DNA from 3 places in the Kribbella amoyensis genome. Region 2 is predicted to be linked to each of the others. Evidence: predicted binding sites of a transcription regulator. Region 2 holds the regulator's gene; each other region holds the start of a gene.
What was found. Region 2 encodes HrcA, which represses chaperone genes, less so after heat shock. Its sites were predicted from a motif close to TTGGCACTCGNNNNNNNCGAGTGCCAA; they were not measured.

Region 1 (3,273 bases), 4.1 Mb from region 2:
CACGGGGTTTACTCCGGACAAGCTAAGGGCCCGTCCGCAGGCTGGCGAGGGAGCACGCCGCGCGGTAGCGGATTGTACCGGGACCCGTTCGCTCTGTGAGGATCCGCCGCATTGCGGGCTCGGCTCAACTGGTGTCCGGGGCGAGGGCGGCGGTGATCCGTGAATTCGTGCTCGCCTGGGCCAGGCGAGCGACCGTCGCCGGGGTGGCTGCGAGGACGACAAGGGTGCCCGTGGCCGTGGTGCGCGCCGTGGGAGCGGGGAGCGCCAGCACGCGGACTCCGCTGGCGACCTGGGTGGCGGTGTCGGTCGAGGTGGACGTGGCGGCGTAGAGGTTGAGGTGGTCGCCGGGGTGAAGGAGGGGCGCGAGGGCAGGATCCTCCAGGCGGAGGGGATAGGCGACCAGGCCCGGTGGAAGTGCTGTCGGGGTGAGGAAGCGGGCGTCGGTGAGCGGTTCGCCGGCTCGGACCGGGTTCGCCAGGATGCGGTCGGTGGTGGTCGTGCCTGGGCGGAGCGCACCGGTGGGAACGACGGCGGGTGGGAGGCGGATGGTGCGAACGTCCGCGGGCGTGGGTTTCGTGCCGCCGGGCAGATCGCGGGCCGCGGCGAGGACGGCGACGGTCGGGGCCTGCGGTGGGGCCAGGGCGCCGAGGGCGAAGTAGACGGCAGCGGCCGCGGCCACGCCGGACAGGAGGCGGCGGTGCCAGCGGGCGGCTCGGACGACGGTACGGAGGAAAGAGTCTGAACGCTTCATGCCAGGGAAAGTACGAGTTTCGCCTGGCGAGGTGGGCCCGTTGTCCACAGGCCCGGAGAGCGGAAGGTCAGGCCGCGCTGGTCTTGCTGCCGCCGCTCGACGAGGACGACGACGAGGACGTCGACGACGAAGAAGAGGACGAGGAGGACGACGAGCCGGAGTCCGAGGAGGAGGACGACGAAGAGGAAGACGAGCTGGAGGAGCTCGCGCTCTTGCTGTCCGACTTGGCGGGCGACGAACTGGAGCTCGTCGAGCGGCTGTCGTTGCGGTAGAAGCCGGAGCCCTTGAAGACCACGCCGACCGCGTTGAAGACCTTGCGGAGCGAGCCCTCGCAGTTCGGGCACACGGTCAGGGCGTCGTCGGTGAAGCTCTGACGGACCTCGAGAGCCTCGCCGCAATCGGTGCACTGGTACTGGTACGTCGGCACGTCTGTCCCTTTCGAGCCGTTGGCACTCCTACTACTCGACTGCTAATAATGCGCCAGACGGCGGAAGTATTCCAACTCGGCGCCGGGTCGTGGACGCTCCGGACCGGCTCCACCCGAGGTCCGTCCCCGCTGCCGGCCCGGTCTGGACCGGATCGCCGCGAGCGCGCCGGAGGGAGGAGTTCGGCCGCCCCGAACGAGTACGGAGGGTAAGGGGCCGGTATCTGCATTTGGGGTGCGGGGCGGCATTCTCTAAGTTTGGTCCGTGCGTCGGCTGCTTCGAGTCATCATCCTGAGCGGTATCGTGCTCGCCACCCTGCTGCTGGTGGTGGCCGGTACCGGGGTTTTCGTGGTCCGTCACTCGTTCCCGAGCTACGACGGGACCATCGAGCTGGCGGGTCTGGACGCGGACGTCGAGGTGGTCCGCGACGCCAACGGCATCCCGCAGATCTATGCGGACAAGCCGGCCGACCTGTTCGCGGCACAGGGCTATGTGCACGCTCAGGACCGGTTCTTCGAGATGGACTTCCGCCGGCACGTGACGTCTGGACGGCTCTCCGAGCTGTTCGGCCGCGACGCGCTGGCGACCGACAAGTTCGTCCGGACCCTCGGCTGGCGGCGGATCGCCGAGAAGGAGCTCGGGCTGCTCAGCCCGGCCACCCGGCAGTACCTGGACGACTACGCCCGCGGCGTGAACGCGTACCTCGACGGGCACTCCGGCTCCGGCCTCAGCCTCGAGTACGCCGTGCTCTCGCTGAAGGGGACCGACTACCGTCCGCAGCCGTGGACCGCGGCGGACTCGCTGGCCTGGCTGAAGGCGATGGCGTGGGACCTCGGCGGCAACATGACCGAGGAGATCACCCGGACCAAGCTGGCCGCGACGATGCCCGCTCGCACCATCGACTCGCTCTACCCGGCGTACCCGTACGAGCGGAACGAGCCGATCCTGCCCGGCGGCACGGTGGCCAAGGGCAAGTTCACCACCACGCCGGTGGAGAGCCAGGCGCCCGGCCGCGCGATGCTCACCCAGGACCTGCTGAAGTCGCTCGACAGCGTCGACAAGGTGGCCAAGGCGCTGCCGACGTTGCTCGGCCGCGGCGACGGGATCGGGTCGAACGCCTGGGTCGTGTCCGGTGAGCACACCACCACCGGCAAGCCGCTGCTCGCCAACGACCCGCACCTCGGCGCGACGATGCCGGGGATCTGGTCCCAGGTCGGGCTGCACTGCAACAAGTTCAGCGTGCAGTGCCCGTTCGACGTGTCCGGGTTCAGCTTCTCCGGGTTGCCGGGGGTCGTGATCGGGCACAACAGCGCGATCTCCTGGGGCTTCACGAACCTCAACCCCGACGTGATGGACCTGTACCTCGAACGGATCACCGGCAACGGCGTCCTCTACAACGGCAAGGTCGAGCCGCTGCGGACCCGGACCGAGACGTTCAAGGTGGCCGGCCAGGACGAGGAGGAGAAGATCACCGTCCGGGAGACCCGGCACGGCCCGCTCATCTCCGATATCGAGGACGACGCCAAGGAAGCCGGCGCCCTGGCCGCGAAGGGCAAGAGTTCGGCCCCGTACGGGATCTCGCTGCGCTGGACCGCGCTCACCCCGGGCCGGACCGCGGACGCGATCTTCGCGCTCAACCGGGCGCAGAGCTGGACCGCGTTCCGGACCGCGGCCACCCTGTTCGAGGTCCCCTCGCAGAACCTGGTCTACGCCGACCGCGAGGGCCACATCGGGTACCAGGCGCCCGGCAAGGTCCCGCTCCGCCGGGTCGGTACCGGGGACTGGCCGGCGCCCGGATGGGACCCGAAGTTCGACTGGGCCGGGTACATCCCGTTCGAGGCGATGCCGACCGAGTTCGACCCGGCCGACGGCGTGATCGTCACCGCGAACCAGGCGGTCGTGCCGAAGTCGTACCAGTACAACTTGACCAACGACTGGGACTACGGGTACCGCTCGCAGCAGATCCTCGAGCGGATCCGGGCGGCCGGCAAGCTGGACGCCGAGAAGATGGCCTCGATCCAGCTGGACACCAAGAACCGCAACGCCGAGACGCTGGTGCCGTACCTGCTCCGGATCGGCATCGAGGACGACTTCGAC
Region 2 (3,273 bases):
CCTTGTCATCCGACGACCTGCTGGCCGACCCGGCCGTCGACATCGTGCTCAACCTGACCATCCCGGCCGCCCACGCGCCCGTCCACGAGGCCGCGTTGCGGGCCGGTAAGCACGTGTACGGCGAGAAGCCGCTGGCCGTCGACCGGGCCGAGGCGGAGCCGCTGCTCAAGCTGGCGGCCGCGAACGACCTGCGGATCGGCTGCGCACCGGACACCGTGCTCGGGACCGGGACCCAGACCGCGCGGGCCGCGATCGACCGGGGCGACATCGGCGTACCGACCGCGGCGACCGCATCGTTCGTCACGCCGGGGCACGAGCTGTGGCACCCGGCGCCCGAGTTCTACTACCAAGCCGGCGGCGGTCCGCTGCTCGACATGGGGCCGTACTACGTCACCAGCCTGGTCACCCTGCTCGGTCCGGTCCGCCGGGTCACCGGTCGCGCCGGCCGGGCGCACCAGGAGCGCAAGGTCCACAAGGGGCCGCGGGCCGGGACCGTGTTCGGCGTCGACGTGCCGACCCACGTCACCGGCATCCTCGAGCACGAGTCGGGCGCGTTGACCACGGTGCTGATGTCGTTCGACATCTGGGCGGCCCGGCTGCCGCGGATCGAGGTGCACGGGACCGAGGGCAGCCTGTCGGTCCCGGACCCGAACGCGTTCGACGGCAAGGTCGAGCTGGCCACGGCCACCCAGCGTGACTGGACCGAACTCCCCGTGGCCGGCGGGTACGCCGGGGCCGGGCGGGGCGTCGGGGTCGCGGACATGGCCCGCGCGATCCGCACCGGCGGCAAGCACCGCGCGGACGGCGCGCTGGCCTACCACGTGCTCGACATCATGGAGTCGTTGCTCGAGTCGGCGGCCCAGGACCAGTCGCTGGACGTGGCGAGCACGGTCGACCGGCCGGCCGCCGTACCGTTGGGGGCGTCGCCCGACCTCGCCTGACACCTGGCCAGAGGACTGGGTCTGAGACCTGGCCCACGCCACGGTCCGGCCGTGCGAGTCGGTACGGCTCGGTAGACTGGCACTCGGACGATTTGAGTGCCAGTGAGATGGCAGGGCCGACGGAGAGGGTGGTGCGCGTGCTGGACGACCGCAAGCTGGACGTACTCCGGGCCATCGTCGAGGACTACGTCGCCACCCACGAGCCGGTCGGCTCGAAGACGCTGGTCGACCGGCACAACCTCGGCGTCTCCCCGGCCACGGTCCGTAACGACATGGCCGCGCTGGAGGAGGAGGGGTACATCACCCAGCCGCACACCAGCGCGGGGCGGATCCCGACTGACGCTGGGTACCGGCTGTTCGTGGACAAGCTCAGCACGGTCAAGCCGCTGTCCCCGGCGGAGAAGAAGGCGATCTCGTCCTTCCTCGCCGGCGCGGTCGACCTGGACGACGTGGTCCGGCGGACGGTCCGGCTGCTCGCCCAGATCACCCGGCAGGTCGCGATCGTGCAGTACCCGACCCTGATCCGGTCCAGCGTCCGGCACGTCGAGGTGGTCACGATGACGCCGCGGCGGCTGCTGCTGGTGCTGATCACCAGTACCGGCCGGGTCGAGCAGCGGATCGTCGAGTCGCCGGCCGCGGTGGACGAGCGGCTGGTCGCCGATCTGCGGTCCCGGCTGAACACCGCCCTGGCCGGCCAGCGGCTGACCGACGCGGCGACGTCGCTGGCCAGCGTCACCGAGTTGTTCGCGCCGGCCGACCGGCCGCTGGTGGCCGCGATCGTGACCACGCTGCTGGAGGCCTTCACCGACGAGGGCGAGCAGCGGATCGCGGTCGGCGGCGCCGCCAACCTGACCCGGTACGGCGACGACTTCGAGCGCAACGTGAAGCCGGTACTGGAGGCGCTCGAGGAGCACGTGATCCTGCTCCGGCTGCTCGGTGAGGCGACCCATCCGCAGACCCTCACGGTCCGGATCGGGCACGAGAACCCGTACGAGGAGCTGGCCACCACGTCGGTGGTCGCGACCGGGTACGGGTCGAAGTCGGAGGCGCTGGCCACCCTCGGCATCGTCGGCCCGACCCATATGGACTACCCGAGCACGATGGGCGCGGTCCGCGCCATCGCGCGGTACGTCAGCCAGATCCTGGCCGACTCATGACGAGCACCACGATCCCCGCCATCAACCTTTGGTCTGGAGTATGAGCACCGATTACTACGCCGTCCTGGGCGTCAGCCGTGACGCGTCCGCGGACGAGATCAAGAAGGCCTACCGCAAGCTGGCCCGCCAGTACCACCCGGACGTCAACGACTCCGAGGACGCGCACCACAAGTTCCAGGAGATCGGCCGCGCGTTCCAGGTGCTGAGCGACCCGCAGAAGCGGCAGATCCACGATCTCGGCGGCGACCCGTTGGGCACCGCGGCCGGGGCCGGTGCGGGGGCCGGGTTCGGCCAGGCGTTCACCTTCACCGACATCATGGACGCGTTCTTCGGCCAGACCGGCGGGGCCACCCGCGGGCCGCGGCCGCGGACCCGGCGCGGCCAGGACGCGCTGATCCCGCTGCGGATCGACCTCGGCGAGGCGGCGTTCGGGACCACCCGCGAGCTCAAGGTGGACACCGCGGTGCTCTGCCCGACCTGTTCCGGGTCGGGCGCGGCGGCCGGGTCCGAGCCGGTGACCTGCGACATCTGCCACGGCCGCGGCGAGGTGACCCACACCCAGCGGTCGTTCCTCGGCGAGGTCCGGACGATGCGCCCGTGCCCGAACTGCCGCGGCTACGGCACCACCATCCCGAACCCGTGCGTCGAGTGCTCCGGTGACGGCCGGGTCCGGTCCCGCCGCACCGTCACGGTGAAGATCCCCGGCGGCGTCGACAGCGGGACCAGGGTGCAGCTGTCCGGCCAGGGCGAGGTCGGCCCCGGCGGCGGCCCGGCCGGCGACCTGTACGTCGAGATCGAGGTCGAGCCGCACGACATCTTCACCCGCAACGGCGACGACCTGCACTGCACGGTGACGCTGCCGATGACGGCGGCCGCGCTCGGTACGACGATCGACCTGCCGACGCTCGAGGGCGAGACCACGCCGCTGGAGATCCGGGCGGGCACGCAGTCCGGGACGGCGCTCACGCTGACCGCTCGCGGCGTCCCGCGGTTGCGGCACGCGGGCCGCGGCGACCTGATCGTCCAGGTCATCGTGGAGACGCCGACGCGGGTCGACGACGCCCAGTCCGACCTGCTCCGCCAGCTCGCCGAACTGCGCGGCGAGGAGCGGCCGCAGGGTCAGGTCCAGGCCGCGCACAAGGGCGTCTTCGGGCGCCTGCGTGACGCGTTCGGCG
Region 3 (3,273 bases), 3.8 Mb from region 2:
GTGGCGATGTCCGCCTCGGGCGAGTCCTGCTGGGGCTGCTGGATGTTCTGCTGGACGTTCTGCCAGACGGCCTTGCCGTCGGCCTCCGGGATCACGATCCACGCGACCACGTAGCCGAGCAGCGCGGAGCCGCCGGTGATCAGGGTGAGACCGACGATGCCCAGGCGGACCAGGGTGACGTCGATGTTCAGGTACTCCGCGATCCCGCCGGAGACACCGGACAGCATGCGCTGGTTCTTGGAGCGGCGGAGGACCTTGCCGGACAGGTTCGAGAAAGGTGCGGTGGAGTTCGTCATGTCCTCAACTCTGCTGCCTGCGGACCCCGCGGCACATCGGGATCGGTACCGAGCGGCCCCTGACCCGACCCCGGGACCCCCGGGCCGGGGTCCCTGACGACTTCTGTCGGTGCCGCCGCCTACGGTCGGAGGATGGAAGCGCAGGCGGTGCTGAAACTGGTGCTGGGGTTGCCGGGGGCGGAGGAGCAGGAGGGCTGGGCCGGGCAGCCGGCCTTCCGGGTTCGCAAGAAGGGCTTCGGGTACCTGTCCGAGGACGAGTCGACGCTGTTCCTGAAGTCGTTCCGGGAGGAGCAGCAGGCGCTGATCGCGGAGAACCCGGACGTCTACTCGTCCTGGTGGGAGTCCGGCCGGTTCGGCTGGCTCGTCATCGACCTGGCCGCGGCCGACGAGGACGAGGTCACCGAGCTGATCATCGAGGCCTGGCGGCTGACAGCCCCCAAGTACCTGATCAAGCAGTGGGAGACCACGCCACAGCCCTAACGGCGGACCAGGACCCACTGCGGGGAGGTCCGGGCGATCTCCTCGAAGCCGGCGTCGAGGTAGATCGAGAGGGGTCCGCGGTAGAGATCGGCCGACGGGACCCGGCCTGCTCGGGCGGTGTCGACCGCGCAGGCTTCCACCACGGTCGCGCCCTGGTCCCGGGCGAAGTCCACGGCCCCTTCGACCAGGTGAGCGGCGACGCCCTGGCGGCGGTGCGGGACCGGGACGACGAAGCACGTGATCACCCAGGCCTCGGGATCACCGCCGCGCCAGTTCGGTGACGCGAGCACGCGGGGATAGGCCGCCCGGGGAGCCACGGCACACCAGCCGACCGGCGTACCGTCGGGCGCGGTCGCCAGGACGCCGGGTGCCCGCTCGTCGCCGTGGACCTGGTCACGCAGCGCGTCCCGGTTGTTCTCCGGAGTGGCCGAGTTCCATGCCTTGCCGCGGAGCCGGAAGTACTGGCAGAAGCACCTGGACGGGTCACCGCGTTCGCCCATCACGGTGCGCACGTCCGCCCAGCGCTCGGGAGTGGTCGGTCCCACCTCGATACCCACACCGTCACCCTAGGCTCCTGGATGGTCGCTGGCTTGCACTCGGTTGGGGCGAGTGCTAATACTTGGTTAGCACTCACCAGGCGAGAGTGATAACAGTCGCGCCCGGTGAGTACTGCACAAAGACGGCCTCGATGAGGTGCCGGGACGCGACGGGACGTGACCGCCGCGGCACGGTGCCGTCCGTCGCGGGCATCCGGCCGGCTGGACCACAGAACTCGACGCGGGAGGACTCGCGGAGAATGCCCAAGCTGATTTCTTTCAATGAAGAGGCGCGCCGCGGCCTCGAGCGGGGGATGAACACCCTCGCCGACGCCGTCAAGGTGACGCTTGGCCCGAAGGGCCGCAACGTCGTGCTGGAGAAGAAGTGGGGCGCCCCCACGATCACCAACGACGGTGTCTCCATCGCCAAGGAGATCGAGCTCGAGGACCCGTACGAGAAGATCGGGGCCGAGCTCGTCAAGGAAGTTGCCAAGAAGACCGACGACGTCGCGGGTGACGGCACCACCACCGCCACCGTGCTGGCCCAGGCCCTCGTCCGCGAGGGGCTGCGCAACGTCGCCGCCGGCGCGAACCCGATGGGCCTGAAGAAGGGCATCGAGAAGGCGACCGAGGCCGTCAGCGAGCAGTTGCTGGCGCTGGCCAAGGACGTCGAGACCCGGGAGCAGATCGCTTCCACCGCCTCGATCTCCGCCGCCGACAACCAGGTCGGCCAGATCATCGCCGAGGCGATGGACAAGGTCGGCAAGGAAGGCGTCATCACCGTCGAGGAGAGCAACACCTTCGGTCTCGAGCTCGAGCTCACCGAGGGTATGCGCTTCGACAAGGGCTACATCTCGCCGTACTTCGTCACCGACACGGAGCGGATGGAAGCGGTCCTCGACGACCCGTACGTCCTCATCGTGAACAGCAAGATCTCGAGCATCAAGGACCTGGTCCCGGTGCTGGAGAAGGTGATGCAGACCGGCAAGCCGCTGGCCATCATCGCCGAGGACATCGAGGGCGAGGCGCTGGCGACCCTGGTCGTCAACAAGATCAAGGGCACCTTCAAGACCGTCGCCGTCAAGGCGCCGGGCTTCGGTGACCGCCGCAAGGCCATGCTCGGTGACATCGCCATCCTGACCGGTGGCCAGGTCATCTCCGAGGAGGTCGGCCTCAAGCTCGACTCCGCGGACCTGGAGCTGCTCGGCCAGGCGCGCAAGGTCGTCGTCACCAAGGACGAGACCACCATCGTCGAGGGCACCGGCGAGGCCGCCGCGATCGAGGGCCGGGTCAACCAGATCCGCGCCGAGATCGAGAAGTCCGACTCCGACTACGACCGCGAGAAGCTGCAGGAGCGGCTGGCCAAGCTGGCCGGCGGCGTCGCGGTGATCAAGGTCGGCGCGGCCACCGAGGTCGAGCTGAAGGAGCGCAAGCACCGCATCGAGGACGCCGTCCGCAACGCGAAGGCGGCCGTCGAGGAGGGCATCGTCGCCGGTGGCGGCGTGGCCCTGCTGCAGGCCTCCGTGGTGGCGTTCGAGAAGCTCGAGCTCGAGGGCGACGAGGCGACCGGCGCGCAGATCGTGAAGCAGGCCGTCGAGGCCCCGCTGAAGCAGATCGCCGTCAACGCCGGCCTCGAGGGTGGCGTCGTGGTGGAGAAGGTTCGCAACCTCGAGCCGGGTCACGGTCTGAACGCCGCGACCGGTGAGTACGTGGACCTGATCAAGACCGGCATCATCGACCCGGCCAAGGTGACCCGCTCGGCGCTGCAGAACGCGGCGTCCATCGCGGCCCTGTTCCTCACCACCGAGGCCGTCATCGCCGACAAGCCGGAGAAGGCCGCGGCCGCTCCGGGTGGCGCGCCCGACATGGGCGGCATGGACTTCTGATCTCCTGAAGTTCACCAGCACGACGAAGCGGTCCCGGGCCTCGGCCCGGGACCGCTTCGCTGTGTCCGGTTTGCT

Region 1: the regulator HrcA is predicted to act here: its motif matches at 1,198-1,224, upstream of FB561_RS39100 (FmdB family zinc ribbon protein).
Region 3: the regulator HrcA is predicted to act here: its motif matches at 1,366-1,392, upstream of groL (chaperonin GroEL).

The regions. Positions count from the first base shown of each region.
Region 1 is NZ_VIVK01000001.1:134,591-137,863, reverse strand. It holds gene cpaB (Flp pilus assembly protein CpaB) at 125-751, opposite strand; gene FB561_RS39100 (FmdB family zinc ribbon protein) at 819-1,178, opposite strand; gene FB561_RS00690 (penicillin acylase family protein) at 1,441-3,273, shown strand, end outside.
Region 2 is NZ_VIVK01000001.1:4,265,174-4,268,446, forward strand. It holds gene FB561_RS20160 (Gfo/Idh/MocA family protein) at 1-941, shown strand, start outside; gene hrcA (heat-inducible transcriptional repressor HrcA) at 1,079-2,098, shown strand; gene dnaJ (molecular chaperone DnaJ) at 2,139-3,273, shown strand, end outside.
Region 3 is NZ_VIVK01000001.1:416,527-419,799, reverse strand. It holds gene FB561_RS02040 (PspC domain-containing protein) at 1-296, opposite strand, end outside; gene FB561_RS02035 (MmcQ/YjbR family DNA-binding protein) at 429-776, shown strand; gene FB561_RS02030 (GNAT family N-acetyltransferase) at 773-1,333, opposite strand; gene groL (chaperonin GroEL) at 1,573-3,198, shown strand.